DNA from 4 places in the Streptomyces fungicidicus genome. Region 1 is predicted to be linked to each of the others. Evidence: riboswitches for the same ligand, from Rfam matches in the RefSeq annotation. Region 1 holds a riboswitch; each other region holds the start of a gene.
What was found. Region 1 has a riboswitch for cyclic di-AMP ahead of CNQ36_RS20645 (transglycosylase SLT domain-containing protein). Riboswitches for the same ligand answer to the same signal wherever they lie in the genome.

Region 1 (7,691 bases):
GTCCTTGCCGTCGTGGATGAGGCTGTACTCGGCGGCGTTCTCGAGGAGCGACAGCTTCTGCTTGTCCGGGCCGTCGGCCGCGACGCGCAGCGTGTGCGTGCCGGAGGCCAGTTCGGTGAGCTTGGCGGTCGGGTCGGCCGAGGAGCCGCCCTCCCCGCCGCGCTCCATGGCGCCGGAGGCGAGGCCGCTCTCCAGGCCGCCGAGGTCCGGCAGACCGAGGTCCGTGGTGATCTTCACGGTGCCGGACAGCCGCTCGACGTCCGACTTCGCGATCTTCTCTATCAGCTGCGCGGCGGTGATCTCCGGCAGGTCCGGGTCGCCGGAGTCGGCGAGGGCGGGGACGAGCCCGATGGTCGCGGCCGCCACCCCCATCACCGTGACCGGGACGACGTACCGGGCGGCCCTGCGCCGCGCCGGGCGCGGCTCGTCGGCCTCGCCCACGGTCGTCGTGTCGTCGGATTCGTACGGTGCCATGTGTGCCCTACCTCCGTGGTCGGCGGCGGCTTCCGTCTCGTGTCCTCGCACCAGTCTCACCCCGAGCCGCCATTCTCACCCGAATCGGTGAGAAGTGGTGTTGTCCGTCGTTGTCCATCTGCCCAAATTCCGCAGGCGGATTCGTCAGACCCCGGACGCAACTCCGTGTACTGCTGGGGTATGACACGGGGGGCGGTTTCCTCCCCCGACCATTAGGGGTCGCGGGGGAGTTCGGGCCGGTTCAGCCCGCCCGGTGCACCACCGCGTCGCACAGCTGCACGAGCGCCGCCTTCGCCTCGCACTCCCGCAGCGGGGCCAGCGCCGCGCGCGCCTCCTCGGCGTAGCGGACGGTGTCCCGGCGGGCGTGCTCCAGCGCGGGGTGGGCGCGCAGCAGCCGCAGCGCCTCGGCGTGCCGGGCGTCGTCGGTGAGGTCGGAGTCCAGCAGCTCGCACAGGGCGAGGTCGTCGGCGAGTCCGAGCCGGGCCGCGCGCTCGCGCAGCCGCAGCACGGGCAGCGTGGCGATGCCCTCGCGCAGGTCGGTGCCGGGGGTCTTGCCGGACTCGTGGGAGTCGGAGGCGATGTCCAGGACGTCGTCGGCGAGCTGGAAGGCGACGCCGAGCCGTTCGCCGTACTGGGTGAGGACGTCCACGACCGTGTCGTCGGCGCCGGACATCATCGCGCCGAAGCGGCAGGAGACCGCGACCAGCGAGCCGGTCTTGCCGCCGAGCACGTCCAGGTAGTGGTCGACCGGGTCACGGCCGTCCTGGGGTCCCGCGGTCTCCAGGATCTGCCCGGTGACCAGCCGTTCGAACGCCTCGGCCTGTACCCGTACCGCCTCCGGGCCGAGGTCGGCCAGGATGTGCGAGGCCCGGGCGAACAGGAAGTCGCCGGTGAGGACCGCGACGGAGTTTCCCCAGCGGGCGTTCGCGCTGGCGACTCCGCGGCGCACCTCGGCCTCGTCCATCACGTCGTCGTGGTAGAGCGTGGCCAGGTGGGTCAGCTCCACCACCACGGCCGAGGGCACGACACCGGGCGCGTAGGGGTCGCCGAACTGGGCGGAGAGCATCACCAGCAGGGGGCGGAAGCGTTTGCCGCCGGCCCGCACCAGGTGCTGGGCGGCCCCCGTGATGAGGGGCACCTCGCTCTTGGTGGCCTCGAGCAGTCCCTCCTCGACAGCCGTCAATCCGGCCTGGACATCGGCTTCCAGAGCCTGGTCCCGCACGCTCAGCCCGAACGGCCCGACGACGGTCACGAGGGGTCTCCTGTCTGCTGGTGTCTTCTGGCGATTACAGGGATTGTCGATAGGTCGCTGCCATCACTCGAGTCAGCGTATCCGGTCACGTTTCGATCACCGCCAGCGCCCAGGGTTACGGGCAGGGCGGTACGGGACCGGGAACGGAGTGCTTTTGATCGGCTGATAGCAACGGACATTCCCCTACTTCCCGGGCGTAGCGACCCGCCAACCATCCTGCCCGGACCGCCGTCCGATTTGCCGCAATTGGCAAGCGAATTCCCCTTGGCGGTAAATACTCTCCGGGCCTGCCGCCAGTGAAGTGAGTCACGCCCGAACGCCGCCCGTCCGCCCCTCCCCCGCACCGGCGTTTCCCCTTCCACCGGACGGAAGTTGACCCTTGGCAATCGCAAAGGATCAAGTAGCCCAAAACCCCCATTCGAAGATCAAACGGCCCCTTATGTGATTCCCACACTTGTTCCCGGCATCCGCTCTCGCATACGTTCCCGGCCTGCCGGGTGGACGCCTAATCCTGCCGCCGCCCGCATCCACCACCGACGATCACTCAGTACGGCAGGAGCGGGGGACCCAGGTAAGCCGCCGGACCGGCCACGCGCCGGGACGGCTCGGGGTGAAGCCATGCCCGCAGGGGCACGGCCGGGCACTCTCCCGCCCGAACCCGACAGCTCACCTCGCAGGCGTAGGAGAGGAACCCACACATGTCTGCTCCCGCCCAGCGCCCGCGCTTCGGCAACCGCCGCCTCGTCCGCTCGCTCGCCGTCGCCGGCACCGGCGTCGCCATGGTCGCCCTGCCGCTGTTCGGCGCCACCGCCGCCTCCGCGGCGACCACCGACACCACCGCGGCCGCCGCCTCCACGACGGCCTACCCGGACAACCTCGACGGCTGGATCCGCGAGTCGCTGGACGTCATGGCGCAGAACGGCATCCCCGGCAGCTACGACGGCATCCACCGCAACATCATGCGCGAGTCCTCCGGCAACCCGCTCGCCATCAACAACTGGGACTCCAACGCCGCCGCCGGCACCCCGTCGAAGGGTCTGCTGCAGGTCATCGACCCGACCTTCCAGGCCTACCACGTGCCCGGCACCGCCTTCGACCCGTACGACCCGGTCGCGAACATCACGGCGGCCTGCAACTACGCCGCCGACCGCTACGGCTCCATCGACAACGTCTTCAGCGCGTACTGAGCCGACCGCTGACGGCCCAGCACGGCCGCACCATCGAACAGTCGCTCGAGGACGACGGCCACGCCGTCGTCCTCGTTCGACGTGGTGACCTCGTCGGCCACCGCCTTCAGCTCCGGATGCGCGTTGCCCATGGCGACCCCGTGGGCGGCCCAGTCGAACATGGGGATGTCGTTCGGCATGTCGCCGAAGGCGACGGTCCCGGCCGCGCTCAGCCCCAGGTGCTCGGCGGCCAGCGCGAGACCGGTCGCCTTGGTCACCCCGCACGGCTGGAGCTCCACGGTGCCCGGCCCCGACATGGTGACCGTGGCCAGCGAGCCGACCACCGACCGCGCCGCCGCCGCCAACGCGTCGTCGGACAGGTCCGGGTGGCGCAGCAGCACCTTGCTGATCGGCCGGTCCCACAGCTCGGCGCGCCGCTCGACCCGTACGGCAGGCAGGGTCGGGTGCGGCATCAGATAGCCGGGCTCGATCAGCGTCAGCCCGTCGACCCCGTCCTGGTCGACCGCGGCGTACACCTCCCCCACCTCGGCCTCGATCTTGCCGAGCGCGGTCTCCGCCAGTTCCCGGTCCAGCGTGACGGACCACAGCATCCGGTCCGCGCCGGCGTCGTACACCTGCGCGCCCTGTCCGCACACCGCGAGCCCCGTGCAGCCGAGGTCGTCCAGGAGCGGCTGCACTCTGGGAGCCGGGCGCCCCGTCACCACGAGGTGCCGCGCGCCGGCCCGCTCCGCCCGCGCGAGCGCGGCGAGGGACCGGTCGGAGAGGGTGTCGTCGCCGCGCAGCAGCGTCCCGTCCAGGTCGGTGGCGATGAGTGAATATGCGGTGGGTGCGGCCATGATCAGAGAATACGGACAACACGACGGCCCGATTCACCGTGGACGGATCCGCTGCCCACCGTGTACGGAACGGCTCGCTTTCGGTGCGGTTCGCCTTCCGTCATCGCCGGGTACGGACCGGTTGAGGACTCTTTCCCCGTTTGGCGAGAACATGCGCCGCTATCTACCGGCGAGCCGGTCCCGGGCGGTACCTTCCAGATGTCCAGGGGGGACTTGATCGGGGGGTCAGGTGAGCGGTGGACGCATGCGTGTGCTGAGTCCGCGGGAACTCGGCGAGGGGGAGCGGGAGCGCTGGCGGGAACTGCGCGCCCTGGCGGACGCGCCGCGCAACCCCTTCATGGAACCGGAGTTCACCGTCGCGGTGGGCCGGGTCCGGCCACAGGCCCGGGTCGCGGTGCTGTACGAGCGGGCGGAACCGGCGGGCTTCCTGCCGTACGAGCGGGGCGCGTGGGGGCAGGGCAGGGCGATCGGGCTCGGGGTGTCGGACTGCCAGGGCGCGGTCCTGGCCCCCGGTGCGGCCCCGGAGGCCGGTGAACTGCTGCGCGGCTGCTCGGTGTCGAGCTTCGCCTTCGACAACCTGGAGGCCGGCCAGGGGTTGTTCGTGCCGTACGCGGCCGAGGAGCACGCCACCTACGTCATCGACGTGGAGAAGGGCTACGAGACGTACGAGTCGGTGCTGCGCACCCAGTCGCCGAAGTTCCTGAAGACCACGCTGGCCAAGGAGCGCAGGCTGGGCCGCCGGGCCGGGGCCGTGCGGTTCGTCTTCGACGAGCGGGACCCGGCCGCGCTGCGCGCGCTCGTCGGGTGGAAGTCGGCGCAGTACCGCAGGACCGGGCGCCGCGACCGGTTCGCGCGGGAGTGGATCGCCCGGCTCGTGGGCCGGCTCGCCGAGACCCGGTCCGCGCAGTGCACGGGCACCCTGTCGGTCCTGTACGCCGGTGACCGCCCGGTCGCCGCGCACTTCGGGCTGCGGTCGGCGTCCGTGCTGGCCTGCTGGTTCCCGGCCTACGACGTGGAGTTCGCGAAGTACTCGCCCGGTCTCGTGCTGCATCTGCGGATGGCCGAGGCGGCGGCGGCCGAGGGCATCGGGATGCTCGACATGGGGCGCGGCCCCGCCGAGTACAAGGACTCGCTGAAGACGGGCGAACTCGCCGTCTACGAGGGGGCGGTGACCCGTCCGGGCGTGGGCGCGGCGCTGCACTGGCTGAGCCGTGAGCCCGTGCGCCGCGCGCACGGCTTCGTCCGCGCCCATCCGCGCCTCGCGGCGCCGGCGTCGCGGGTCCTGAGGGGCGCGGCGCGGCTGCGCCGGCCGTGAGGAGGGGAGGACGGGTGTCCCGGAGAGCGGTGGTGCGGGAGGAGATACGGCGGTTCCTGGAGATCGGCGCCGTGCAGGTCGCCGACCTCGACCTGGACGGTGACGAGGCCGTGCTGAGACCCGGCCCCGGGGGCCCGCCGGTGACCCATGGCGAGGTGTTCCTGCTGGTCAGACGGTCGGGCCGGCCGGTGGCCACCCTGCTGACCCGTGTGCCGGAGGGCGCGGACCCGCGGGCGGTCCTGACGGCGGCGGCCTCCGGGGCGCCGCGGGAGGCCGCCGCGGGGGACGCGGCGGGGAACGCGGCGGGGAATGCGGCGGGGAATGCGGCGGGGAATGCGGCGGTGCCGCCGTACGCCTCGGTCGTCGTGGCCACCCGGGAGCGGGCCGGGCAGCTCGCCCGGGCGCTGGACTCGCTGCTCGCGCAGGACCATCCGCGGTTCGAGGTCGTCGTCGTCGACAACGCGCCGGTGACCGGCGGGACCCGGGAACTGGTGGAGCGGAAGTACGGGGAGCGGGTGCGCTACGTGTGCGAGCCGGTGCCAGGACTCGCGGTCGCGCACAACAGGGGGCTGGCGCTGGCGCGGGGCGAGGTCGTCGCCTTCACCGACGACGACGTGGTGGCCGATCCCCGCTGGCTCGGCGAACTGACCGCGCCGTTCGCCGCCGACCCGCGGCTCGGCTGCGCCACCGGGCTGATCCTGCCCGCCCGGCTGCGCACCCCGGCCCAGGTCCTCCTGGAGAGCCACGGCGGCTTCGCGAAGGGCTTCACCCCGACGACGTACGACCCCGGGGACCCGCCGCGCGACGAGCCGCTGTTCCCCTTCACCGCGGGCCGCTTCGGCTCCGGCGCGAACATGGCGTTCCGCACGGACGTGCTGCGTGCCGTCGGCGGATTCGACCCGGCGACCGGAGCCGGGACGGCCGCGCGGGGCGGCGACGACCTGTACGGCTTCGTCCGCGTCCTCGCCCAGGGGCACCGGCTGCGCTACACGCCGTACGCGCTGGTGTGGCACCACCACCGGGAGACCTGGTCCGACCTGGAGACCCAGGCGTACGGCTACGGGGCCGGCCTCACCGCCTATCTCACCGCGATCCTGGTCAACCGTCCCGCGCTGCTGCCGGCGTTCCTCGCCCGGCTGCCGCGCGGTCTGGCCCGCGCCCGCGCGCTGACCGAGGCGCGCGACACGGACGGCGGCGGTGCGCCGGGCGCGCATGACACCCGCACCCATCCCTGGCCGCGCCGTCTGTCACGACTGCAGCGCAGGGGAATGCTGTACGGGCCGCTCGGTTATCTGCGGGCCCGGCGCGCCCCGGTGAGCACGGCGGGAAGGGGGACGCGATGAACCCGGCGGCCGTGCCCGTGTTCCTCTACCACGCCGTGATGGACGATCCGCCGGACTGGATCGCCGAGTTCACCGTCACGCCCCGGCAGTTCGCGGCCCACCTGGACGCCGTCGTGGACAGCGGCCGCACGCCCGTCACCATCAGCGCCCTGGCCGGCCATCTCGCCGGGCGGGCGCCGCTGCCGCCGCGGCCGGTGCTGCTCACCTTCGACGACGGCTTCGCCGACCTGCCCGGCCCCACCGCCGACGCCCTGGCCGCCCGTGGACTGCCCGCCACCGCCTATCTCACCACCGGCGCCGTGGCCCCGGGCGGCCGCAGTCTGCTGCCGCCCGCGCCGATGATGACCCTGGACCGGGCGGTGCGGCTGGAGCGGTCCGGGATGGAGATCGGCAGCCACACCGTCACCCACGCCCAGCTGGACACGCTCACCCCCCGCCGGCTGCGCGCCGAACTGGTCGACTCCAAGGCCGTGCTGGAGGACGCTCTCGGCCACTCCGTCCCGCACCTCGCCTATCCGCACGGCTACAACAGTCCGCGGGTGCGCGCCATGGCCGCCCGTGCCGGATACGAGACGGCCACCGCCGTGCGGCACGCGCTCAGTTCCGGCCGGGACGAGCGCTACCGCATCGCCCGGCTGATCGTCCGCAGGAGCCACACCGTCGCCGACGTCGAGGCCTGGCTGGCGGGCGACGGGGCGCGGATCGCCCCGTACGGGGACGGTGCGCGGACGCTCGCCTGGCGCTGGTACCGGCGCGGCCTGGCGGCGCTCAACGGGCCGCGCTTCGCGGGCTGAGCGCCGCCGGCCGGCCCCGTCAGCCCGACGGCTGGTTCAGGTACGGGTCGGACACCGCCTCGCGCAGGCTCGCCCACGCCGCGTCCCCGGCCACCGACAGATCGCAGTGGGGGCCGGGGTCCCGGTGGTTCCACTGGAGGGCCGCCCTGACCCCGTCCAGGCTCTTCAGCACCCGCGGCACCCGCGCGTACCACTCGGCCTGCCGGCCGGGGCGGGCCGGGTCGTCCGCGGTGCCGAACTCGGAGAGCATCAGCGGCTTGTCGCCGGAGATGTGCGCGCGTATCCACGCGTGGGCGGCGGTCTGGGTCTGCGCGAAGGTGAGCCAGTCCGCGTTGTGGCAGCGGTAGTAGTTGTACTGGTTGTAGCCGATCCAGTCGACGTACCGGTCCCCCGGGTACATCCGCTCGAACAGGGCGGCGTGGCCGAGGTAGCCGGTGATGATCCAGGTCCACACCACGTTGTCGACACCCAGCTCCCGGAACCGGTCGTG
Region 2 (7,691 bases), 200 kb from region 1:
CGGTAGAAGACCGCGACGTCGCCCGCCTTCGCCTCGCCCGCGTCCGTGAGGCGGTCTATCTCGTCGGCGACGAACTGCGCCTCGTCGTGCTCGGTGTCCGCGACGTACCCGGTGATCCGCGCGCCCGAGCCGGCGTTGGTCCACAGGTTCTTGGGGCGGCGCGACTCGTTGCGCTCGATGACGGCGTTGGCGGCGCTCAGGATGGTCTGGGTGGAGCGGTAGTTCTGCTCCAGCAGGATCGTCGTCGCGTCCGGGTAGTCCTCCTCGAACTGGAGGATGTTGCGGATCGTCGCGCCCCGGAAGGCGTAGATCGACTGGTCGGCGTCGCCCACCACGCACAGCTCGGCGGGCGGCACCTCGGCCTCCGGCGGTACGTCGACGGGGTGCTCCACGGTGCCGACGAGCTCGCGGACCAGGGAGTACTGGGCGTGGTTGGTGTCCTGGTACTCGTCGACCAGGACGTGCCGGAAGCGGCGGCGGTAGTGCTCGGCGACGTCCGGGAAGGCGCGGAGCAGGTTGACCGTCGTCATGATCAGGTCGTCGAAGTCGAGCGCGTTCGCCTCGCGCAGCCGCGACTGGTAGAGCGCGTAGGCCTGGGCGAGGGTCTTCTCGAAACCGTCGGCGGCCTGGGCCGCGAAGTCCTCCTCGTCGATCAGCTCGTTCTTCAGGTTGCTGATCTTGGCGCTGAAGGACTTCGGCGGGAAGCGCTTGGGATCGAGGTCCAGGTCACGGCAGACCAGGGCCATCAGCCGCTTGGAGTCGGCGGCGTCGTAGATCGAGAACGACGACGTGAACCCGAGTCTCTTGCTCTCGCGGCGCAGGATGCGCACACACGCGCTGTGGAACGTCATGACCCACATGGCGTTGGCCCGCGGGCCGACGAGCTGCTCGACGCGCTCCTTCATCTCGCCCGCGGCCTTGTTGGTGAAGGTGATCGCGAGGATCTGGCCCGGGTGCACGTGCCGCTCGGCCAGCAGGTGGGCGATGCGGTGGGTGAGCACCCGGGTCTTGCCGGAGCCGGCGCCGGCCACGATGAGCAGCGGGGAGCCGGAGTGCACGACGGCGGCACGCTGGTTGTCGTTCAGCCCCTCGAGGAGCGCGGCGGCGTCGAGCACCGGGCGCGGGGCGCCGTCCCTGTAGTAGGCGTCCCTTTCCGGCGGCACGTCGAACTTCCCGCCGAACAGGTCGTCCGGAACCTGCTCCGGCACGTGCTCGTCCTCGGGCGGCGGCGGGGGCTCGTCCGCGGGGCCCCGCTGGGCCTGGAGGTCCGCCAGGAAGCTGTCGTCAAAGAGGCTGCTCATCGCTCTCCGAGTCTAGGGTGCCCCACCGACAACCCGGGGCCGCCCCGGAAACATCCCCGGGATTCCGGCGGGCCGGCCGGGGCGGGCACCCTCCAGCACCGCGGCCTCACCCTGAGTGACCGGGAAGATCAGGTCACGAAAATGTATCGGGCATATCACCCATCAACCTTCACAGGGGCCACACGAGTTGGCTACGGTGCGGGCGGGCCGCTCGACCCCCACCGGCGAACGTCGCCGGGCCGCGCGGCCTCCGCCGAGTCCGTCCCTGCCCACCGCGGCAGCCGGAGCCGGGGACCCACCGAGACCTTGGGGTGAATCGGCCCACTCCCTCACGGAGCGGCCGTAGGGCAACCCTTCCGAAGCACCACCCGCCCGAACCCGACAGCTAACCCGGTAGGCGGAGTATGGAAGGAGTCGCCTCCCTTGGCGTCGCACCGCAAGTCGCGCACCCCCGGCCCGCGCGTGGCAGGCATACGGACCCCGGTCCTCGCCACGGCCGCGCTGACCTCCGTGGCCCTGTTGTCCCAGACGGCCAACGCCGCCCCCACGGACGACGACAGGCCGAGCCTGGAGGAGGTCGAGAAGAAGGTCGGCGACCTCTACCGGCAGGCCGAGTCGGCGACCGAGAAGTACAACGCGGCCAAGGAGAAGACCGCGAAGCAGCGCAAGCAGGTGGACACGCTCCTCGACGACGTGGCCAAGCGCACGCAGAAGCTCAACGAGGCGCGGGAGGAACTGGGCTCCTTCGCGGCCGCCCAGTACCGGACCGGCGCCGGCATCCCCGACACCGCGACCTTCCTCCTCGCGGACACGCCCCAGGACATCTTCGACCAGAGCCAGCTGATGGACCGGATGACCGGCCGCCAGAAGGTCGCGGTCGACGACTACGTCACCCAGCAGTCCGAGACGATGAAGAAGCGCCAGGAGGCCACCGAGAGCCTCGAGACGCTCACCGAGTCCCAGGGCGACCTGAAGACGGCCAAGGCCACCGTCCAGAAGAAGCTCGGCGACGCGCGTGAGCTGATGGCGAAGCTGACCGCCGAGGAGAAGGCGCGGCTCGCGGCGATCGAGAAGAAGAAGCAGCAGGAGGCCGCCCGCAAGGCCGCCGAGCTGGCACGCCAGCAGGCGGAGCGGCAGAAGGCGCAGGAGGAGGCCGCTCAGCAGGAGAGCGGCACCTCGGGCTCGTCGGAGTCCTCCGGCTCGGGCACCTCACCGTCGACGTCGACGGACTCCTCGTACGCCGCCAAGGCCGAGAAGGCGATCGCCTTCGCCCGCGCGCAGATCGGCAAGCCGTACGTCTGGGGCGCCACCGGCCCCGGCTCCTACGACTGCTCCGGCCTCACCCAGGCCGCCTGGAAGGCCGCCGGCGTCACCCTGCCGCGCACCACCTACGACCAGGTCGACGCCGGCACGACGGTCCCCGTCTCCCAGGCCCAGCCCGGCGACCTGGTCTTCTTCTACGACGACATCACCCATGTGGGCATCTACATCGGCAACGGCATGATGATCCACGCCCCGAAGCCCGGCGCGTACGTCCGCGAGGAGTCGGTCTACTACGACGGGGAGTCCTCGATCCACAGCATCGTGCGCCCGGCCTGATCAGCGCCGGGCGGCGCTCACGTCCAGAGCACCGCGATGAAGACGTTCACCGTGGTCAGCAGTCCGACCAGGCCGAACAGGCGCTTGTCCACCGTCTCCTCGTCGCGCTTCACATAGACCAGGCCGAGGATCACGATCAGCAGGGCCAGCTTCACGCCGATCTTGATGTTGTCGACGGAGTAGTCCTGGGCCTGGTTGAGGCCGACCAGGACCACTCCGGTGACCAGCATCGTCAGGGCGCCGTGCAGCATCGCGGGGACGAAGCGGGCGGTGCCCTTCCCCATCGCCTTCATCTGGGTGAGGAAGCCGCCGAGGAGCGAGGCGATGCCGATGATGTGCAGACCGACGAAGAGGTGGATGAGTACGTCCATGGGGCCGGAGCCTAGCCAGCGGCCCCGCCCCCTCCGACACCGGCCCGGTCAGACCAGTCGCCGCGCCGTCGCCCAGCGGGTCAGCTCGTGGCGGTTGGACAGCTGGAGCTTGCGCAGCACCGCCGAGACGTGCGACTCGACCGTCTTCACCGAGATGAACAGCTGCTTGGCGATCTCCTTGTACGCGTAGCCGCGGGCGATCAGCCGCAGCACCTCCCGCTCGCGCTGGGTGAGACGGTCGAGGTCCTCGTCGACCGGCGGGGCGTCGGTCGACGCGAAGGCGTCGAGGACGAAGCCGGCCAGCCGCGGCGAGAAGACGGCGTCCCCCTCCTGCACCCGGAAGATCGAGTCGACCAGATCGGTCCCGGTGATCGTCTTGGTCACATAGCCCCGGGCGCCGCCCCGGATCACGCCGATCACGTCCTCCGCCGCGTCCGACACGGACAGGGCGAGGAAACGGACCGGCCGCTCGGCGTCGCTCATCAACGGGGCGCAGCGGCGCAGCACTTCGACACCGCCGCCACCGGGCAGGTGGACGTCCAGCAGGACCACCTCGGGCCGGGTCGCGGTGATGACGGTGACGGCCTGGTCGACGTCGGCGGCCTCACCCACCACCTCGACGCCCGTCTGGCCGGTCTGGCCTATCTCGGCCTGGACGCCCGTGCGGAACATGCGGTGGTCGTCCACGAGGACGACTCGCACATGACGCCCGGCGGCGCTCCCCGCCGGCTCCGTTCCGTTCGCCTCGGTCGGCTCGCTCATGACGTCTTCTCCGCCCTCTCCATCTCCAGCTCGACCTCCGTGCCGCCGTCCGGCACCGCGCGCAGCCGCGCCGTGCCGCCGTTGCGCTCCATGCGGCCGATGATCGATTCCCTGACGCCCATGCGGTCGGCGGGTATCGAGTCCAGATCGAAGCCGGGGCCCCGGTCACGGACGGACACGAAGACCTTCTTCCCCTCGACTTCGGCGTAGACCTGCACCGCGCCTCCCTCGCCACCGTACTTGGCGGCGTTGACCATCGCTTCGCGTCCGGCCTGCATCTGCGCGCTTATTCTCTCGTCGAGCGGGCAGTCGCCGACGACCACGACCTCTATGGGGACGCCGTGCTTGTCCTCGACCTCGGCGGCGTTGCGCTTCACGGCCTCGGCGAGGGTGGCGGGCTCGTCGTCCTCGTCCTTGCCGTTGCCCTCCGGTTTGTAGAGCCAGGCGCGCAGGTCGCGTTCCTGGGCGCGGGCCAGTCGGCGCACCTCGCCCGCGTTGTCGGCGTTGCGCTGTATCAGGGTGAGGGTGTGCAGGACCGAGTCGTGGACGTGGGCGGCGACCTCCGCGCGCTCCTGCGCCCGGATCCGCATCAGGCGCTCCTCGGAGAGGTCCTGGGTCATGCGCACGAGGTAGGGGCCGGCGAGGAGGGTGATGCCGACGAGCACGGCGAGCGCCGCCTGGAGCACCGAGCCGAGGTGGCTGCCGGAACCGCGCAGGACGAAGATGGCGGAGGCGCCCGCCGTCACCAGCAGCACACCGGCCACGGCCCGCAGCAGCGTGACCGTGCGGCGGCGACGGCCGACCTCCATCCAGCGTGCCCGGCGGGCGTTGTCCGCCTGCCGCCAGACCAGGGCGACACCCGCGCCGACCAGCACGGTCGGCCAGAGGTAGGCCCTGGCGCCGTTGCTCAGGTTCACATTGCCCACGAAGATCATGGCCACCACGACCATGAGCAGCAGGGCGGCCATCTGGCCCTTGTCCGGTTTCCGGGTGACGAGTCTGCGCCGGCCGTCCGGTGAGGCCTCCGTCGTCACCAGCGAGGGCGGCTTCTGCGCGTCCACGCCGCCGACGCCCAGGGGAACGAAGAACCAGAACGCCGCGTACAGCAGCGCGCCGAGACCGTCGGCCATGAACAGGCTGACGAAGGCGAGACGTACCCAGATCACGGGCAGCCCGAGGTGCCCGGCGAGCCCCCGCGCCACACCACCGAGCCAGCGTCCGTCACTGCTGCGGTAGAGCTTGCGCGGCGGCCGCGGCTCGGCGACTGGCGCTGCTGCGGCTTCCGACATGCCAATGATGGTCACACGCCCGAAGTGCCGGAGCATCAGGGTCGGCCCCGGAGACTCCCCTGATCTCCCCCGCCGCCCCCTCGAACGCTCCCCCGCCCCCACTCGGGGACCGATATCAGGGTCCGGCCAGGGTCGTTCGGACTGCCGCCGCGGCCGCTCGCCCGTCACCATGGAGCCATGACCGATCACCAGCACGCCGCGACGGGTCCGGAACCCGTTCCCGGCCCGGAGGGCGCGACCGCCGTCACACCGGAACCCGAGAGCGGACGGTTCCGGCGCGACCGCCGGCACCAGATGCTCGGCGGTGTGTGCGCGGGGCTCGGCAGGCAGTGCGACATGGACCCGGTGATCTTCCGGATCACGCTCGCGGTCCTGTCCGCCACCGGCGGCATAGGCCTCATCTTCTACGGCTTCGCCTGGCTCTTCGTCCCGTACGAGGACGAGGAGGAGAACGAGATCCGCAAGCTGCTGACCGGCCGGGTCGACGGCCACACCCTGACGGCCGTGCTGTTCGCGCTGGTCGGCTGCGGCGTCTTCCTCACCATGCTCAGCAACGACGGCGTGCTGAGCTTCGCCGTCATACTGTCCCTGCTGCTCGCCGGCGCCGGGTACTGGTCGCGGCGGCGCGGCGCCGTCCCCAGCACCGACCACATAGCCGCCCAGGCGGTGGCGGACGCCCCGCCGGAGCCGCAGGCGCCGCCGGCGCCCTCCGCCTACCCCTCGTGGTGGCGCGACCCCATCGTCAAGGACGGCACGCACGTCGGCGGCACCGGCTATCTGTGGGGCCCCCGGGACTCCCGCGACACGGACATCGCCGCCGCGGTCGACGCCGCCCTGGGCACCCACTCCGGAGCCCGCGGCTCGGTGTACGCGACGCGGCCCCGGCCGCCCCAGCCGCGCGGCCCCCGCGGCATCGGCGGCTGGGTCTTCCTGTTCGCCCTGCTCGCCGCCGGTCTCGGCACCGGGCTGACCTGGGAGACGCACCCGCTCGGCACCAGCCTGCAGACCGGTCTCGCCTGCGCGCTCGCCGTCTTCGGCATCGGCGTGGCCGTGAGCGCGTTCCTCGGCCGCACCGGGGCGGGGTCGGTCGTCCTTGCGGTCGTCACGGCGGGCCTGCTGGCCGGCTCGGCCGCCGTGCCGAAGGACATCGGCACCGACTGGGCGCGCACGACATGGGAGCCCACCTCGGTCGCGCAGATACGCCCGGCCTACGACCTGGGCACGGGCGAGGGCGTCCTGAACCTGTCGGCGATACGCGTTCCCGAGGACCGCACGGTCTCGACGCGGGCGGAGGTCGGCCTGGGCCGGATCCTGGTGACCGTGCCGAGGGACGTGACCGTGAAGCTGAGCATCGACGTGGGGGTGGGCGACATCCAGTTGCCGGGCGACAAGCAGAAGGACGTGGACGTGGCACCGGGCAAGCACAAGGAGGTGACGCTGCAGCCGCCTGCCGGCGCCGAGGTCGCGGGCACGCTCCGCCTCGAGCTGCACGTCGGAGCGGGGCAGGCGGAGGTGCGCCGTGCTGCGTCATGAGTTCCAGCCGGGCAGGCTCGTCGCCGGGGCCTTCCTCCTCCTCGCCGCGATGATCTACGCCGGTGACGCGGGCGGCGCCTGGGAGACACCGTGGTTCGTGGTGATCCCCGTCGTCACCGGAGGCCTCTGCCTGGCCGGCGCGGTGGGCTCGCTGGCCCGCCACGTGCGCAGCCGCCGGAGCAGGACGGCCCCCGAGGGGCGCTAGCGGTAGCCCCCGGCCGGCGACCGCCGGGCACGCAGGGCGGCGTCCACGGACAGCAGCGGCGCACCCGCCAGCACCAGGGGGATCCAGGCCATCAGGTAGGGAAGGTCGTTGCCGTAGTAGTAAGGATCCGCGGCCCAGCTCACGGTCAGCCACAGACTCAGGGAGATCAGCGCGCCGCCCAGCGCCGCAAGGCGGGTGAGCAGACCGAGCAGGGCCCCCAGCCCGACGGCAAGTTCGCCGAAGGCGATGGCGTACCCGAATCCGACGGGGTTCTTCAGCGCCAGGTCGATCAGGGCGGGGACGGCGGAGGAGTCGCGGACGCCGCGCATCATGTCGCCGATCGAGCCGGCGCCGGCGTCCTGCATGAACGCGCTGTCCGTGAGTTTGTCGAGGCCGGCGTAGACGAAGGTGACTCCGAGGAAGATGCGCAGGGGGACGAGGGCGTAGCGGGTGGCGGTGTCCCGCCAGTCTCTGTCTCCTTCGGAGTGGGGGGTGTCTGCGCGCATACCGTGAGTCATCGCTGCCTGCCGCCTCTCACCGCCGTGCGGGTGCGTCCGTATGAGCCATACGTACGACAAACTTCACCGGCTCAACCCTGCGCGACGATTTTTGTTGCCGCCGCGGCCGGAGT
Region 3 (7,691 bases), 3.4 Mb from region 1:
AGCCCCCGTCCGCGCAGTTCACGTGCCGTCAGCTCCGTGACGTTCAGGGTGCCCAGCCCCGCCGACGCCACCACCAGCACCGGCGCCGACAGCAGCGCCGCCGCGTCCGCCAGCGTCCCGCCGGCCGCGTCGAACCGTACGAGCAGCCCGCCCGCGCCCTCCACCAGCACCAGGTCGTGCTCGGTGGCCAGCTTGGCGGCCCGCTCCGCGACCTCGTGCGGATGCACCGGCGCCCGCCCCGCGCGGCGGGCCGCCGTGGCGGGCGCCAGCGGATCCGGGTACCGGGCGAGTTCGGCCGTCGTCACCGGACCGGCGAGCCGCGCGACCTCCTCGGCGTCCCCCGGCTCGCCCGGCCGCACACCCGTCTGCGCCGCCTTCAGCACCGCCACCGACCGGCCCGCCGCGAGCGCCGTCGCGGCGACCGCGGCCGTCACCACGGTCTTGCCGACCTCGGTGCCCGTCCCCGTGATCACCATCACCGGCATGTCATCCCTCCTTCGCCGCCGCGCACACCGCGCGGGCGATCCGCGCCACGTCCGCGTCACCCGTGACGTACGGCGGCATGGTGTAGATCAGATCGCGGAACGGCCGCAGCCAGACCCCTTCGCGCACGGCGGCCCGGGTGGCCGCCTCCATGTCCACCGGGTGATCGAGCTGCACCACCCCGATGGCGCCCAGCACCCGCACCTCCCGCACCCCGGGCAGCCCGGCCGCCGGAGCCAGCCCCTCGCGCAGCCCGGTCTCGATCCGCTTGACCTCCGCGAGCCAGTCCTGCCCGAGCAGCAGCTCGACGGAGGCGCAGGCCACGGCCGCCGCCAGCGGATTGCCCATGAAGGTCGGACCGTGCGCCAGCACGGGCACCTCGCCGCGGGAGATGCCGTCCGCCACCCGTGCGGTGCACAGCGTCGCCGCCATGGTGAGGTAGCCGCCGGTCAGCGCCTTGCCCACGCACATCACATCCGGGGTCACCGCCGCGTGCCCGGCCGCGAACAGCGCGCCCGTGCGCCCGAACCCGGTCGCGATCTCGTCGAACACCAGCAGCACGTCGTGCGCGTCGCACGCCTCGCGCAGCACCCGCAGATACGCGGGGGAGTGGAACCGCATCCCGCCCGCGCCCTGCACCACCGGCTCCACGATCACCGCGGCCAGTTCGCCCGCGTGGCGTTCGACCGTCTCCCACAGGTGGCCGGCGTACGACTCCTCGTACTCCGCGGGCGGGGCGTCGGCGAACACCTGGCGCGGCAGCACCCCGGACCACAGCTCGTGCATCCCGCCCTCGGGGTCGCACACCGACATCGGCTGCCAGGTGTCGCCGTGGTAGCCGCCCCGCCAGGTCAGCAGCCGCCGCTTCTCCGGCCGACCCAGCGAACGCCAGTACTGGAGGCACATCTTCATCGCGACCTCGACCGACACCGACCCGGAGTCGGCCAGGAACACGTGCTCCAGGCCCTCCGGCGACATGTCGACAAGGAGCTTCGCCAGCCGCACGGCGGGCTCGTGGGTGAGCCCGCCGAACATCACATGGCTCATCCGCCCGAGCTGCGCTCCGGCGGCCTCGTTGAGCACCGGGTGGTTGTAGCCGTGGATCGCCGACCACCAGGACGACATCCCGTCGACCAGCTCGCCCGCACCGTCGGCGAGCCTCAGCCGTACCCCGCTCGCCGACTCCACGACGAGCGGTTCCTGACGGCCCGGCATCGGCCCGTACGGATGCCACACGTGCCGCCGGTCCAGTTCCAGCAGCTCGGCGACGGACCGCTCAGGCATTGGGCGCGAGGTCCGTTCCGGCGCCTCGGCGGCGCACCGCGACCAGATCGGTGCGCGGCGCGTCGGCCGCGCTCCCGCACGCTCCCGCAGCCTCGGGCGCCGTACCGCAGGCGCCGCCGCCCTCGTGGGAGCCGCAGCCGCCGCCGGCCGCGCGGTGCCCGGGCAGCGTCACCTGGTCGGCGCCCTCCACCTCGAACCCGGCGTCCGCGATCATCTCCAGGTCCGCCTTGCCCGCCTGGCCCTCGCTGGTGAGGTAGTCGCCCAGGAAGACCGAGTTGGCCAGGTGCAGCGCGAGCGGCTGCATGGTGCGCAGATGGACCTCACGGCCGCCGGCGATCCGCACCTCCACGTCCGGGCAGACGAACCGCACCATCGCCAGGATGCGCAGACAGCGCTGCGGGGTCAGGTGCCACTCCCCGGCGAGCGGAGTGCCGTCCATCGGGATCAGGAAGTTGACCGGCACCGAGTCCGGGTCCAGCTCGCGCAGCGAGAGGACCACGTCGACCAGGTCCTCGTCGGACTCGCCCATGCCGGCGATGAGACCCGAACAGGCGGACAGGCCGGCCGCGTGCGCCTTCTGCACCGTGTCCACCCGGTCGGCGTACGTGTGCGTGGTGGTGATGTCCCCGTACGTCGACTCGGACGTGTTGAGGTTGTGGTTGTAGGCGTCCGCGCCGGCCTGGCGCAGCCGCTCCGCCTGGCCGTCGGAGAGCAGCCCCAGACAGGCGCACACCTCGACGCCCTCGTTCTGCTCCTTGATGGCCCGGATGGTGTCGGAGACCCGGTCCACGTCACGGTCGGTCGGACCCCGCCCGCTCGCCACCAGGCACACCCGTTTGGCCCCGCCCGCGAGACCGGCGGCGGCCGCCTGGGAGGCCTGGTCCGGCTTCAGCCAGGTGTACTTGAGGATGTCGGCCTTGGAACCGAGCCGCTGGGAGCAGTAGGAGCAGTCCTCCGGGCACAGGCCGGACTTGAGATTGACGAGGTAGTTGAGCTTCACCCGTCGGCCGAACCAGTGACGGCGCACCTTGCCGGCCGCGGCCACCACATCGAGCAGGTCGTCGTCGGACGTCGCGAGGACGGCCAGAGCTTCCGCGCGGGTCGGCGTCTCGCGCCGAAGCCCCTTGTCCACCAGCGTGTTCAGCAGGTCCATGAGAGCCGATCCTGTCCTACCCGACCCGCCGGGGCCAAGGAGAGTTCGTACAACAGAGGCGCTTCGAGGTGTGGGTATTGCCACACAGTGGTCCGTACGGGCTGCCGCTAGTGTCTGTGCACTGCCTACAAAAGCCCTGGAGGACCCATGGCGTTCGGCTGGATCGACGAGCAGGCGGAACTGCGCCGCCGGGCCGGGCTCGTGCGCACCCTGCGTCCGCGGGCGGCCGAGTCCCCGCTGCTCGATCTGGCGAGCAACGACTATCTGGGCCTCGCCAGGCACCCGGAAGTCACCGAGGGCGCGGCGCGGGCCGCGCGGACCTGGGGCGGCGGTTCGACCGGCTCCCGGCTCGTCACAGGCAGCACCGAACTCCACGCCGAGCTGGAGGGCGAACTGGCGGACTTCTGCGGCTTCGAGGCGGCCCTGGTCTTCTCCTCCGGGTACGCGGCCAACCTCGCCGCCGTCACCGCGCTGGCCCCGCACGGCTCCCTGATCGTCTCCGACGCGGGCAACCACGCCTCGCTGATCGACGGCTGCCGGCTGGCCCGCGGGACGACGCAGGTCGCGGCGCACGCCGACCCGGACGCCGTGCGCAAGGCGCTGGGCGGGCACGAGGGGCCCGCGGTCGCGGTCTCCGACACGGTGTTCTCGGTGGACGGCGACGCCGCCCCGCTCACCGGGCTCGCGGAGGCGTGCCGGGAGCACGGCGCGGGTCTGGTGCTCGACGACGCGCACGGCCTCGGCGTGCTCGGCGACGGCGGGCGCGGGGCGCCGCACGCGGCGGGACTGGCGGGCGCCGACGACGTCGTCGTGACGGTGACGCTGTCCAAGTCGCTCGGCGGCCAGGGCGGAGCGGTGCTCGGGCCCTCCCGGGTGATCGGCCACCTGGTCAACGCGGCCCGGACGTTCATCTTCGACACGGGACTCGCCCCCGCGGCGGCCGGCGCGGCGCTGGCGGCGCTCCGGCTGCTGCGCCGCGAACCGGCCCGCGCGGCGCGGGCCGGTGAGGTCGCGCGGGAACTGCACACCCGGCTGACGGCCGCGGGCCTGGAAGCGGTGCGTCCGGACGCCGCGGTCGTCTCCGTGCGTGCTCCTTCCCCGGAGCAGGCCGTGCGTTGGGCGGCCGACTGCCGGGCGGCCGGCCTGTCCGTGGGCTGTTTCCGTCCTCCTTCCGTGCCCGACGGCGTGTCACGGCTCAGGCTGACCGCCCGCGCGGACCTGTCCGGGGCGGAGATCGAACGCGCTGTACGGGTGATCGGCGAGACGCGGCCATGAGTCGGCGGGGCACGGCCGTGTGTCGCTCGACGACGGGGTGATCGGTCGGGTGGGCGATCCGGGGTCCGCTCAGCGGACCCCGTTCAGGAACTCCGTCCAGCTGCCCGGTGAGAAGAGCAGCGCGGGCCCGTCCGGGGCCTTGGAGTCGCGCACGGCGAGCAGTCCGGCCAGGGCTCCGGTGGTCGGCCGGGCCGTCTCCACACAGTTGTTCGCCCCCGTGCTGTAGCTGCTGCGCAGCCACCGGGCATCGCGCAGTGCGGGGCTGGAAGGGATGGTCCGAGGCGGTGCGGGCATCGTGCCTCCTTACACGCCGGCTGCGGCACCGGCGATGAAATCCAACGAGTCCTCGGGCGAAAGGGCGTGGATCGAAAGGGCGTTGAAGGCCTCCGAGTAGGCCCGGAGGTCTTCTTTCCGCTCGAGGTGGAGGCTACTCGTCAAGTGGTCGAGAACAACCACATCCAGATCAGAAGTGCGCGAAAATGAAAAGATTACGAAAGGACCTGTCACGCCGATATGCGCACCGGCGGTGAAGGGCAGGACCTGCAGGCGCACCTGGGGCAGCCGGGCCGCCTCGACCAGCCGGTTCAGCTGCCGGGACATCACACCGGGACCGCCGACCTCCCGGCGCAGCACCGCCTCGTCCAGGACCGCGCTCAGCTCCAGCGGCGGCTCCGCCCGCAGCACGTCCTGCCGGGCAAGCCGCACCTCCACCAGCGCGTCCAGCCGTTCCTCCGACGCGCCCTCCAGCGCCGCCTCCGTCACCGCGCGGGCGTACTCCGGCGTCTGCAGCAGTCCGGGAATCACCGTGGTCTCCAGGGTGCGCATCGCGCTGGCCTGCGACTCCAGGCTGATGAAGTCCCGGTAGGTGGGCGGCAGTACGCCCCGGTAGGCGTGCCACCAGTGGTGCCGGCCGCCGTCGTCACCGGAGCCCGAGAGGACCAGCAGCAACTGCCGCAGCTGCGGATCGCCGACACCGTAGACGTCGAGCAGCAGCCGCACGTCGGCCGGTTTCACCCCGCTCGTGCCCGTCTCGATCCGGCTCACCTTCGACTGGTGCCAGCCCGCCAGCCGGGCCGCCTCACCACTGGTGAGGTTGGCCGAGGTGCGCAGCGCGCGCAATTCGGCGCCCAGCTTCCGGCGGCGCACCGCGGGACCGTTCTGCATGGGCTTCTCCTTACTCCTTCCGAGCCGCCCGGATACGCTCTCCCGTCGCAGAGTTCACCGCTTCGGGCGACAGATATATGCATATCTTGGTGGATCGCCGCCCAGCGCCGTGCGGTGATGGCAGTCTGACGACGAACCACCAGTGCGGGACCGTACTCGAACCAGCCGCCCCGTGCCGGACCGCGGTTCCGTGGGAAAGGGACGACGTCGCCATGGCAGACCATCTGGAAGCATCCGTCACTCTGCCGAGCGATCCCGGCTCGGTCTCCGCCGCCCGTGCGCATGTGGTGGGCACGCTGGAGGAATGGGGGATGCCGGCGGACGCGGAACTGTGCGACACCGTCCGGCTGATCGTCTCCGAGCTCGCCACCAACGCGGTGCAGCACACGTTCGGGCAGTCCCCCACGTTCACGGTGGACATCGTCCTGATCCGTGACGAGCGGGTGCACATCGGGGTGACGGACAGCCACCCGGGGTTCCCCAAGCGGCTGCCCGCGGCGGTTCAGCAGGACAACGGCCGCGGGCTGGTCATCATTCGCTGGCTGACCGCGGAGTGCGGCGGCAGGCTGAGGATCCGCCCCACGCGTGAGGGTGGCAAGACGGTCTCGGTGGAGCTCCCGTGGGCCGCCCAGGCCGTCCAGACCGCCCAGGCCGCCGAGACGGTCACGGCGGCGGGCCGGCGGGAGCAGTAGGCGCCCTCTCGTCCACGGACGTCGGGACGGCGGGCCCCTCGGTGCCGCCGCCCCCGCGGATCACCTCACCCGGCCGTACGAGACGCTGCGGGTCCAGATCTTCTGCAGGCGCACCACGTCCCCGGTCTTCGGGGCGTGCCAGATCTTGCCCTTACCCGCGTAGATGCCGACGTGGTAGACGTAGCCGCCCGAGTGGAAGAACACCAGGTCTCCCGCCTTGCGACTCTTGGCGGAGACATGGCGTGTGTGGTTGTACTGCTGGTCGGCGGTGCGCGGCAGCTTCTTGCCCGCCTTCTTGAACGAGTACAGCGTCAGACCGGAGCAGTCGAACCTGTTCGGCCCTATGGCGCCCCACTGGTAGGGGGAGCCCTTCTTGGAAGCGGCGATGTGCAGCGCCTTGGTGGCCAGGCCCGCGGCCGCGGCCTCCGAGGCGGCTCCCGGGACCGCGATGGTGCCGCCCACGGCGGCCAGGGTGAGGGCCGAGGCCGTGCCGGCCCGGGCCATGAGAGACGGGACACGATTGAGCGCAGTCATGCGCAACCCTTCGTCAGCCGCCTGTGAAGGATGACCTGTCGGATTCGGGCTGGCGAAGTGGCCCGGCCGCACGAGTGCGGCTTCACCCCAAGGACTGCTCGGAACTGACGCTCCGGCGGCCCGTCGTGCTTGGGTCCTCCACTCCTGCCGATCCACTCCTGTCGACCCGTCATCCGGGCGGCGGCAGGACTCGGCGTCCGCCCGGATCGCCCCGCCGCGGCGGCGGGGTCTTGTCGTCAGTCAGGGATCTTGGCTCATGGCGCGATCGAAAACCCAACGGAACGGGTGGTTTGTGTTGTTACTCACCACTCATCCGTTCGGGTGGACACCCCACTGTTCGGGGAGTCGGCCGACACCCGGCGGAGTCGCGGACCAGCGGTGGAACGACTCATTCCGGCATTCGGGTGCGCAGGGTGAGCAACTTCGGCGCCCCGAAAACAGCAGGTTCGTCTACGCCGGATGGTGGTAAGCCGTTTGGTCCGTTTCAACCCCGGCCGGGGCGCACCGCCGACCGGGGTCGTCGTGCCGGGTGCGCGCGGGTCAACTGCCGGACTCGGGCGGCAGGGTGACCCGGGCCGTGCGCCGTTCGCCGTCCAGCACCCGCAGGGCCCGGGCCAGCGTGGCGGAGTGCAGCTCGCTCTCGCCGCGCCCGTGCATCAGGGTCAGCGCGTCGCGCAGCGCGATCGCCTTGCCGACCAGCGCCTGGGCGGCACGCAGCCCGCGGTAGGTGTCGCCGCCGAGGGCGGGATTGACCCGGCCGAGCAGGTCGACGGCCTCGAGGTAACGGTCGATCAGCTCGGCCTCCGCGCGGGTCAGCGCGGGCAGCGGAGGCAACTCGGGGGGCAGCACCGGCGGCTCACCTCGCGCCTGAGGCGGGCGAGAGGCTCCTGCGGTGGGGCACGACGCGGTCCGCCAGGCCGTACTCGACCGCCGCCCCGGCGTCGAGGACCGTGTCCCGCTCGATGTCCGCCCGGACCTGTTCCGCGGTGCGGCCGGTGTGGCGGACCAGCATCTCCTCCATCCGGGCCCGGATGCGGTTCAGCTCCTCGGCCTGGATCGCCAGGTCGCTCGTCTGTCCCTCGACGGGCTCCAGGAGGACGGGCTGA
Region 4 (7,691 bases), 1.3 Mb from region 1:
ACCCGCAGCTGCCGTATCTGCGGGAGGCCGGGATACCGGTCGAGGAGGCGTCACCGACCGCCGAGGAGATCGTCGGCGCCTGCTCCGGCGGGCGGACGGTGGTGGTCGTCGCCACCGGCGAGGGCGAACCCGCGCTCACCGACGGACTCGCCCGGCTGGCCGGGTCGGGCAGGGTCCGGATGCCCGGTCTGGAGCTGCTGCCCGCCTCCTACGACCTCCCCGGCGCCCGGCTGCTCGACCTGGTGCAGGTCATGGACCGGATCCGCGCCGAGTGCCCGTGGTCGTCCCGGCAGACCCACAAGGGCCTGGCGAAGTACGGCATCGAGGAGGCGTACGAACTCGTCGAGGCCATCGAGGAGGGCGACCGGGACGAGCTGCGCGAGGAACTGGGGGACGTGCTGCTCCAGGTCGTCTTCCACGCCCGTATAGCGGAGGAGGACCCCGACGCGCCCTTCTCGGTCGACGACGTGGCCGGCGGCATCGTCGCCAAGCTGATCCACCGCCACCCGCACGTCTTCGGCGAGGAGACGGCGGACACGCCGGAGGACGTCAAGGCGCACTGGATGCGCACCAAGGCCGAGGAGAAGCGGCGCAGCTCGGTGACGGAGGGGGTGCCGATCGGGCAGCCCGGGCTGGCGCTGGCGGCGAAACTGGGGTCGCGGGCGCGGAGCGCGGGACTGGAGGTGCCGCTGCCGGCGGGGGAGGACGTCGGTTACGAGCTGCTGGCGCTGGCGGTGCGGGCGGAGGCCGCCGGGGTGGACCCGGAGGCGGCGCTGCGGGCGGCGGCGCGGGTGTACCGCGACGCGATACGGGCGGCGGAGGGGCAGAGCGGGGGATAGCGCGGGACGGGCCCGCCCCGCCCGCCCGCTACCGTCGAGGTGTGACCAACCACCCCTCCGCCTCCACCCCCACCCCCGAGCTGTTCAGCTGGGAGTTCGCCGCCGATCCCTATCCCGCCTACGCCTGGCTGCGCGAGCACGCGCCGGTGCGCAGGACACGGCTGCCGAGCGGGGTGGAGGCGTGGCTGGTCACGCGGTACGGCGACGCCAGGCAGGCCCTGGCCGACAGCAGGCTGTCCAAGAATCCCGCGCACCACGACGAGCCCGCGCACGCCAAGGGGAAGACCGGCATCCCCGGGGAGCGGCAGGCGGAGCTGATGACGCATCTGCTGAACATCGACCCGCCGGACCACACCCGGCTGCGACGGCTGGTCAGCAAGGCGTTCACCCCGCGCCGGGTCGCCGAGTTCGCGCCCCGGGTGCAGGAGCTCGCCGACGGGCTCATCGACCGGTTCGCGGACAGCGGCTCCGCGGACCTCATCCACGAGTTCGCCTTCCCCCTCCCCATCTACGCCATCTGCGACCTCCTCGGCGTCCCGCGCGAGGACCAGGACGACTTCCGCGACTGGGCGGGCATGATGATCCGTCACGGCGGAGGACCGAGGGGCGGAGTCGCCCGCTCCGTGAAGAAGATGCGCGGGTACCTCGCCGAGCTGATCCACCGCAAGCGCGAGGCGCTCCCCGCCGAGCCGGCCCCCGGCGAGGACCTCATCTCCGGTCTCATCCGCGCCTCCGACCACGGCGAGCACCTCACCGAGAACGAGGCCGCCGCGATGGCCTTCATCCTGCTGTTCGCCGGGTTCGAGACCACCGTCAACCTCATCGGCAACGGCACCTACGCCCTGCTCACCCATCCCGGCGAGCGCGAGCGGCTGCAGCGGGGTCTCGCCGCCGGGGACCACGGACTCCTGGAGACCGGCGTCGAGGAGCTCCTGCGCTACGACGGCCCCGTGGAGCTCGCCACCTGGCGGTTCGCCACCGAGCCCGTCACCCTCGGCGGGCAGCGCATCGCGGCCGGCGACCCCGTCCTCGTCGTGCTGGCGGCGGCGGACCGGGACCCGGAGCGGTTCGCCGACCCGGACCTGCTCGACCTCGGCCGGCGCGACAACCAGCACCTGGGGTACGGCCACGGCATCCACTACTGCCTGGGCGCCCCGCTGGCCCGGCTGGAGGGCCAGACCGCGCTCGCCACCCTGCTGACCCGCCTCCCGGACCTGCGGCTCGCCGCGGATCCCGCCGAGCTCCGCTGGCGCGGCGGGCTCATCATGCGCGGACTGCGCACGCTGCCCGTGGAGTTCACCCCGCCGCGGACGTGACGGACCGGGCGGCCGTCCGCCCTGCCCGCCAACGGACCAGCGCAAACATGACACGCCCTCATGTCTGTGATCTTCACGTGATCTGCGCGGCATGAACTTGTGACAAGTGATCGACTGCCGATACGTTCACCCATCAAGTGTGGTGGCTCGTACTCCGACTCGCCGCACCGTCATTGCTGTCTCGCGAAAGGTCTCCGCATGCTCTCCGGGAACGGTCGGCACCGTCGCCCCCGCCAGGCTCCGGCTCTCCTCGTCGCGGCCGGAGTGACCGGCTCCGCCATCGCGATCCCCCTCCTCGGGGCAGGCAGCGCGAGCGCGGCCGACGGCGCCACCTGGGACCGGGTCGCCGAGTGCGAGAGCGGCGGCTCCTGGAGCCAGAACACCGGCAACGGTTACTACGGCGGACTGCAGTTGACCCAGGACGACTGGGAGAACTACGGCGGCCTGGACTTCGCGCCCAGCGCCGACCAGGCCAGCCGCGGCCAGCAGATAGCCGTGGCCGAGAAGATCCTCGCCGACCAGGGGGTCGGCGCGTGGCGCACCTGCGGGCTGCTCTCGGGCCTGGAGCAGGGCTCGGCATCGGCCGACATCGACACCGGCGTGTCGGAGGACTCGACGAAGAGTGGGTCCGGCTCATCCGATTCCTCCGACTCATCCAGATCGTCCGACTCCAGCGAATCCTCCCCTTCCTCCGGTTCGTCCGATGACGAGAGCGTCGCCGGCGATTCGGCCAAGTCCGACAAGTCAAGCGATTCCGGCAAGGATTCGGACACCGCCTCCGACGGGGGATCCGGCGCCTCCCCCTCCGCCTCGAACGCGCCGAAGAGTGACGAGTCGGACAAGTCGGGGCAGAGTACCGGTTCTTCGGGGGCCGTCGACGGTGAGGACACGGGCAACGGCCGTCATCGCGGCGTGAGCGCCGAGGAGGGTGACGGCGGGGACCGTGCGCCGGGATCGTCCGGACGGCATGCCTCCCGCGGCGCGGACGCCTCGCGCGACGCCGCCGACGGCTCGTACACCGTGCGCACCGGCGACAGCCTCTCGTTCATCGCCGACTCCCTTGAGCTCAAGGGCGGATGGCGCTCGCTCTACGCCGTGAACGAGCAGGTCGTCGGCGTCGACCCGGACCTCATCCTGCCCGGTCAGGAGCTTGAGGTCGGGGTCGAACCGGGCGAAAAGTGACGCCCGAAAGGGCCTGACGGCGGCGGCAGTTGGCGTCATGGTTCGCGCTGAATGTCCGGTTTAAAGACTGTGAGATATAGGTCTCAGAAGCCCTGATCGTCTTTGATATTCCGCGGATCGCGTGTCTACGGTCGTGACCGCTCGCCATCGCGGGCCCCGGCTGCCGCCACGCCGAATCCTGCCAGTGGCAGCACGGGAACAGTCGTCGCGTAATGCGCCGTAGGCAGGAGCGGGGGACCCAAGGTAAGCGCCGAGTCCGGGCAGTTGACGCCGGATCCGGCTTGGGGTGAAGCCGTGTCCCGGGAGGGGCGCGGCCGGGCAACTCAACCGGCCCGAACCCGACAGCTCACCTCGCAGGCGTCGGTGAGGGGATCCCAGCATGCTGTTTTCCACCAAGGGCAAGCACCGTCGTCCGTCCAAGGCCACCCGCGCGCTCGCCGTGGCCGGCGTCGCCTCCGCCGCCGTCGCCGCCCCGCTGATGGCGGCCGGCAACGCCTCCGCCGCCACCGCCTCCGAGTGGGACGCCGTCGCCCAGTGCGAGTCCGGCGGCAACTGGTCCATCAACACCGGCAACGGCTACTACGGCGGTCTGCAGTTCTCGGCCTCCACCTGGGCCGCGTACGGCGGCACCCAGTACGCCGCCTCCGCCGACCAGGCCAGCAAGGCCCAGCAGATCGAGATAGCCGAGAAGGTCCTCGCGGGCCAGGGCAAGGGCGCCTGGCCGGTCTGCGGCACCGGCCTGTCCGGCGCGGCCTACAGCGGCTCCTCCTCCAACGGCTCCGGCTCCTCGCAGGGCTCCGGCTCCACCGAGACCCGTGAGACCGAGCAGAAGGCCTCCCGCTCCGCCGAGCGCCCGGCCGCCGAGAAGCAGGCCGAGCCGAAGGCCGAGCAGAAGACCGTCACCACCCCGACCGGCAAGAAGGTCGAGAAGGGCGACGGCGAGTACAAGGTCCTCAAGGGCGACACCCTGAGCTCGATCGCCAAGGAGCACGACGTCAAGGGCGGCTGGGCCAAGCTCTTCGAGCTGAACGACGACATCGTCGACGACGCCGACCTCATCTTCCCGGGCCAGCAGCTGCACCTGAAGTAAGCGGCAGCGGTCCCCCTGCTCCCCGCCCCGGTGCGTCTTCCCCCGTACGCACCGGGGCGGGGTTCTCATGTCGGGACCGGACCGGGTTCCGCGCGGGTTTCCCGAAAACTGCTTTGTTCCGTCCGGAAACAATTTACTCTCGGTTCTGTCCACGGGGCGGGTGGCCGGATGGCCGATCGCCCGGAGCCGGTTAGGCTCGGTCTCGCAGGACCCGCCGTGGCCCTGCTCACCCGCGTCACATCCATGAAGGAGATGCTCGTGCCGTCCATCGACGTCGTCGTAGCCCGGGAAATCCTGGACTCCCGAGGCAACCCCACGGTCGAGGTCGAGGTCGGCCTCGACGACGGCAGCACGGGTCGTGCCGCCGTCCCGTCCGGCGCCTCCACCGGTGCCTTCGAGGCCATCGAACTCCGTGACGGCGATGCCAACCGTTACCTGGGCAAGGGTGTCGAGAAGGCCGTCCTGGCCGTCATCGAGCAGATCGGCCCGGAGCTCGTCGGCTACGACGCCACCGAGCAGCGCCTGATCGACCAGGCGATGTTCGACCTGGACGCCACCGACAACAAGGGCTCCCTCGGCGCCAACGCCATCCTCGGCGTCTCGCTCGCCGTCGCCCACGCCGCCTCCGAGGCCAGCGACCTCCCGCTCTTCCGCTACCTGGGCGGCCCGAACGCGCACCTGCTGCCGGTGCCGATGATGAACATCCTGAACGGCGGCTCGCACGCCGACTCCAACGTGGACATCCAGGAGTTCATGATCGCGCCGATCGGCGCGGAGTCCTTCTCCGAGGCGCTGCGCTGGGGCACCGAGGTCTACCACACCCTCAAGAAGGTCCTGAAGAGCAAGGGCCTGGCCACCGGCCTCGGCGACGAGGGCGGCTTCGCCCCGAACCTCGGCTCCAACCGCGAGGCCCTCGACCTCATCCTCGAGGCCGTCAAGGAGGCCGGCTACACCCCCGGCGAGCAGATCGCCCTGGCCCTCGACGTGGCCGCGTCCGAGTTCTACAAGGACGGCGTCTACACCTTCGAGGGCAAGGAGCGCTCGGCGGCCGAGATGACCGAGTACTACGCCGAGCTCGTCGAGGCGTACCCGCTGGTCTCCATCGAGGACCCGCTGTTCGAGGACGACTGGGAGGGCTGGAAGACCATCACCGCCAAGCTCGGTGACAAGGTCCAGCTCGTCGGCGACGACCTGTTCGTCACCAACCCCGAGCGCCTCGCCCGCGGCATCGACGAGGGCGCCGCCAACGCCCTGCTGGTCAAGGTCAACCAGATCGGCTCGCTGACCGAGACCCTGGACGCCGTCGAGCTGGCCCAGCGCAACGGCTTCAAGTGCATGATGTCGCACCGCTCCGGCGAGACCGAGGACGTCACCATCGCCGACCTCGCCGTCGCCACCAACTGCGGCCAGATCAAGACCGGCGCCCCGGCCCGCTCCGAGCGCGTCGCCAAGTACAACCAGCTGCTGCGCATCGAGGAGATCCTCGACGACGCCGCGGTGTACGCCGGCCGCAGCGCCTTCCCGCGGTTCAAGGGCTGACCTGCCCCGTAGAGGCGGCGTCGTACGTACGTCCCCGTACCCGGTCCCGTACCGTGTGCGGGGACGTACGCGCGTAAGCAGGTGAACCGGAGGCGGAACATGGCGGTCAAGGACCGGGACCGTTTCTCCACCGCGACCAGGATCCGGCTGATCGGTGAGCAGACCGCCGCCCGGGTCTACCGTTCGCAGACCAAACGCCAGGCACGCCGCTCCCGGCTGACCGGACGGGCGGCGCTGCTCGCCCTGGTGGTCTGCTCCCTGATCGTGGCCCTCGCCTACCCCATGCGGCAGTACGTCTCCCAGCGCGCGGACATCGCCGACCTCCAGCAGGAGCAGGCCGAGACCCGCCAGCGGGTCGAACGGCTGCGCGACCTCAAGGCGCGCTGGCAGGACGACGCGTACGCCGAGCAGGAGATCCGCCGGCGACTGCACTACGTCCTGCCCGGCGAGACCGGATACATCGTCATCGACCCGGGCACGGCCAAGCAGTCCCGTGCGGATCTCGAGGCCGCCGACCGCCCCTGGTACGCGAACGTCTGGGACGGCGTCGACAAGGCCGACGCCGCCGCCCGGTAACCCCCATCGAAAGCCGCAGAGAAGACAGGTATGGAAACCCCTCCGCCCACGACCCCCCGCACCGAGCCCACCGACGCGGACGTCGAGGCCTTCAAGCAGCAGCTCGGGCGGCCCCCGCGCGGGCTGCGCGCCATCGCGCACCGCTGCCCCTGCGGGCAGCCGGACGTCGTGGAGACCGCGCCGCGGCTGCCCGACGGCACCCCCTTCCCCACGCTCTACTACCTCACCTGCCCGAAGGCGAACTCCGCGATCGGGACGCTGGAGGCCAACGGCGTGATGAAGGAGATGACGGAGCGGCTGGCCGCGGACCCGGAGCTGGCGGCCGCCTACCGCGCGGCGCACGAGGACTACGTCCGGCGCCGCGACGAGATCGAGGAGCTGAAGAACTTCCCCAGCGCGGGCGGCATGCCGGACCGGGTGAAGTGCCTGCACGTGCTGGTCGCCCACTCGCTGGCCGCCGGCCCCGGCGTCAACCCGCTGGGCGACGAGGCGCTGGCGATGCTGCCGGAGTGGTGGCGCAAGGGCGCCTGCGTGACGCTGCCCGTGAAGCCCGTGAAGCCCGTGAAGGAGGACGGCCAGTGACCCGGGTCGCCGCCATCGACTGCGGTACCAACTCCATCCGGCTGCTGGTCGCCGACGCGGACCCGGTGACGGGTGAACTGACCGACCTGGACCGGCGGATGACGATCGTGCGGCTCGGCCAGGGCGTCGACCGCACGGGGCGGCTGGCGCCCGAGGCGCTGGAGCGGACCTTCGCCGCCTGCCGCGAGTACGCGCAGATCATCGAGAAGCACGGCGCCCGGAACCTGCGCTTCGTCGCCACCTCCGCCTCCCGCGACGCCGAGAACCGCGACGAGTTCGTGCGCGGGGTGGTGGACATCCTGGGCGTGGAGCCCGAGGTCATCACCGGCGACCAGGAGGCCGAGTTCTCCTTCACCGGCGCCACCAAGGAGCTGACCGGCCGGACCGATCTGCACCGCCCCTTCCTGGTCGTGGACATCGGCGGCGGCTCGACCGAGTTCGTCGTCGGCGGCGAGCATGTGCGCGCCGCCCGCTCCGTGGACGTCGGCTGCGTGCGGATGACCGAGCGCCACCTGGTGCGGGACGGGGCCGTGTCGGACCCGCCCACCGCGGAGCAGGTCGCGGCCA

Region 2: linked by a shared signal. The riboswitch ahead of CNQ36_RS21705 (C40 family peptidase) and the one ahead of CNQ36_RS20645 (transglycosylase SLT domain-containing protein) in region 1 are both predicted to bind cyclic di-AMP.
Region 3: linked by a shared signal. The riboswitch ahead of CNQ36_RS04875 (C40 family peptidase) and the one ahead of CNQ36_RS20645 (transglycosylase SLT domain-containing protein) in region 1 are both predicted to bind cyclic di-AMP.
Region 4: linked by a shared signal. The riboswitch ahead of CNQ36_RS14215 (LysM peptidoglycan-binding domain-containing protein) and the one ahead of CNQ36_RS20645 (transglycosylase SLT domain-containing protein) in region 1 are both predicted to bind cyclic di-AMP.

Annotation. Positions count from the first base shown of each region.
Region 1 covers NZ_CP023407.1:4,501,520-4,509,210, reverse strand. Annotated here, with positions in the region: gene CNQ36_RS20655 (LolA family protein) at 1-474, opposite strand, end outside; gene CNQ36_RS20650 (polyprenyl synthetase family protein) at 716-1,726, opposite strand; cyclic di-AMP (ydaO/yuaA leader) riboswitch at 2,258-2,421, shown strand; gene CNQ36_RS20645 (transglycosylase SLT domain-containing protein) at 2,425-2,913, shown strand; gene CNQ36_RS20640 (HAD family hydrolase) at 2,877-3,749, opposite strand; gene CNQ36_RS20635 (GNAT family N-acetyltransferase) at 3,994-5,064, shown strand; gene CNQ36_RS20630 (glycosyltransferase family 2 protein) at 5,079-6,407, shown strand; gene CNQ36_RS20625 (polysaccharide deacetylase family protein) at 6,404-7,201, shown strand; gene CNQ36_RS20620 (glycosyl hydrolase) at 7,221-7,691, opposite strand, start outside.
Region 2 covers NZ_CP023407.1:4,705,261-4,712,951, reverse strand. Annotated here, with positions in the region: gene pcrA (DNA helicase PcrA) at 1-1,301, opposite strand, end outside; cyclic di-AMP (ydaO/yuaA leader) riboswitch at 1,558-1,716, shown strand; gene CNQ36_RS21705 (C40 family peptidase) at 1,725-2,900, shown strand; gene CNQ36_RS21700 (hypothetical protein) at 2,918-3,271, opposite strand; gene CNQ36_RS21695 (LuxR C-terminal-related transcriptional regulator) at 3,320-4,033, opposite strand; gene CNQ36_RS21690 (ATP-binding protein) at 4,030-5,322, opposite strand; gene CNQ36_RS21685 (PspC domain-containing protein) at 5,500-6,855, shown strand; gene CNQ36_RS21680 (hypothetical protein) at 6,842-7,060, shown strand; gene CNQ36_RS21675 (DoxX family membrane protein) at 7,057-7,578, opposite strand.
Region 3 covers NZ_CP023407.1:1,102,355-1,110,045, reverse strand. Annotated here, with positions in the region: gene bioD (dethiobiotin synthase) at 1-485, opposite strand, end outside; gene CNQ36_RS04905 (adenosylmethionine--8-amino-7-oxononanoate transaminase) at 487-1,767, opposite strand; gene bioB (biotin synthase BioB) at 1,760-2,920, opposite strand; gene CNQ36_RS04895 (8-amino-7-oxononanoate synthase) at 3,068-4,195, shown strand; gene CNQ36_RS04890 (DUF397 domain-containing protein) at 4,265-4,489, opposite strand; gene CNQ36_RS04885 (helix-turn-helix domain-containing protein) at 4,499-5,359, opposite strand; gene CNQ36_RS04880 (ATP-binding protein) at 5,572-6,051, shown strand; gene CNQ36_RS04875 (C40 family peptidase) at 6,112-6,585, opposite strand; cyclic di-AMP (ydaO/yuaA leader) riboswitch at 6,589-6,778, opposite strand; gene CNQ36_RS04870 (hypothetical protein) at 7,126-7,434, opposite strand; gene CNQ36_RS04865 (ATP-dependent Clp protease proteolytic subunit) at 7,442-7,691, opposite strand, start outside.
Region 4 covers NZ_CP023407.1:3,166,784-3,174,474, reverse strand. Annotated here, with positions in the region: gene CNQ36_RS14230 (nucleoside triphosphate pyrophosphohydrolase) at 1-839, shown strand, start outside; gene CNQ36_RS14225 (cytochrome P450 family protein) at 881-2,155, shown strand; gene CNQ36_RS14220 (LysM peptidoglycan-binding domain-containing protein) at 2,354-3,337, shown strand; cyclic di-AMP (ydaO/yuaA leader) riboswitch at 3,543-3,712, shown strand; gene CNQ36_RS14215 (LysM peptidoglycan-binding domain-containing protein) at 3,717-4,427, shown strand; gene eno (phosphopyruvate hydratase) at 4,686-5,966, shown strand; gene CNQ36_RS14205 (FtsB family cell division protein) at 6,066-6,542, shown strand; gene CNQ36_RS14200 (DUF501 domain-containing protein) at 6,573-7,124, shown strand; gene CNQ36_RS14195 (Ppx/GppA phosphatase family protein) at 7,121-7,691, shown strand, end outside.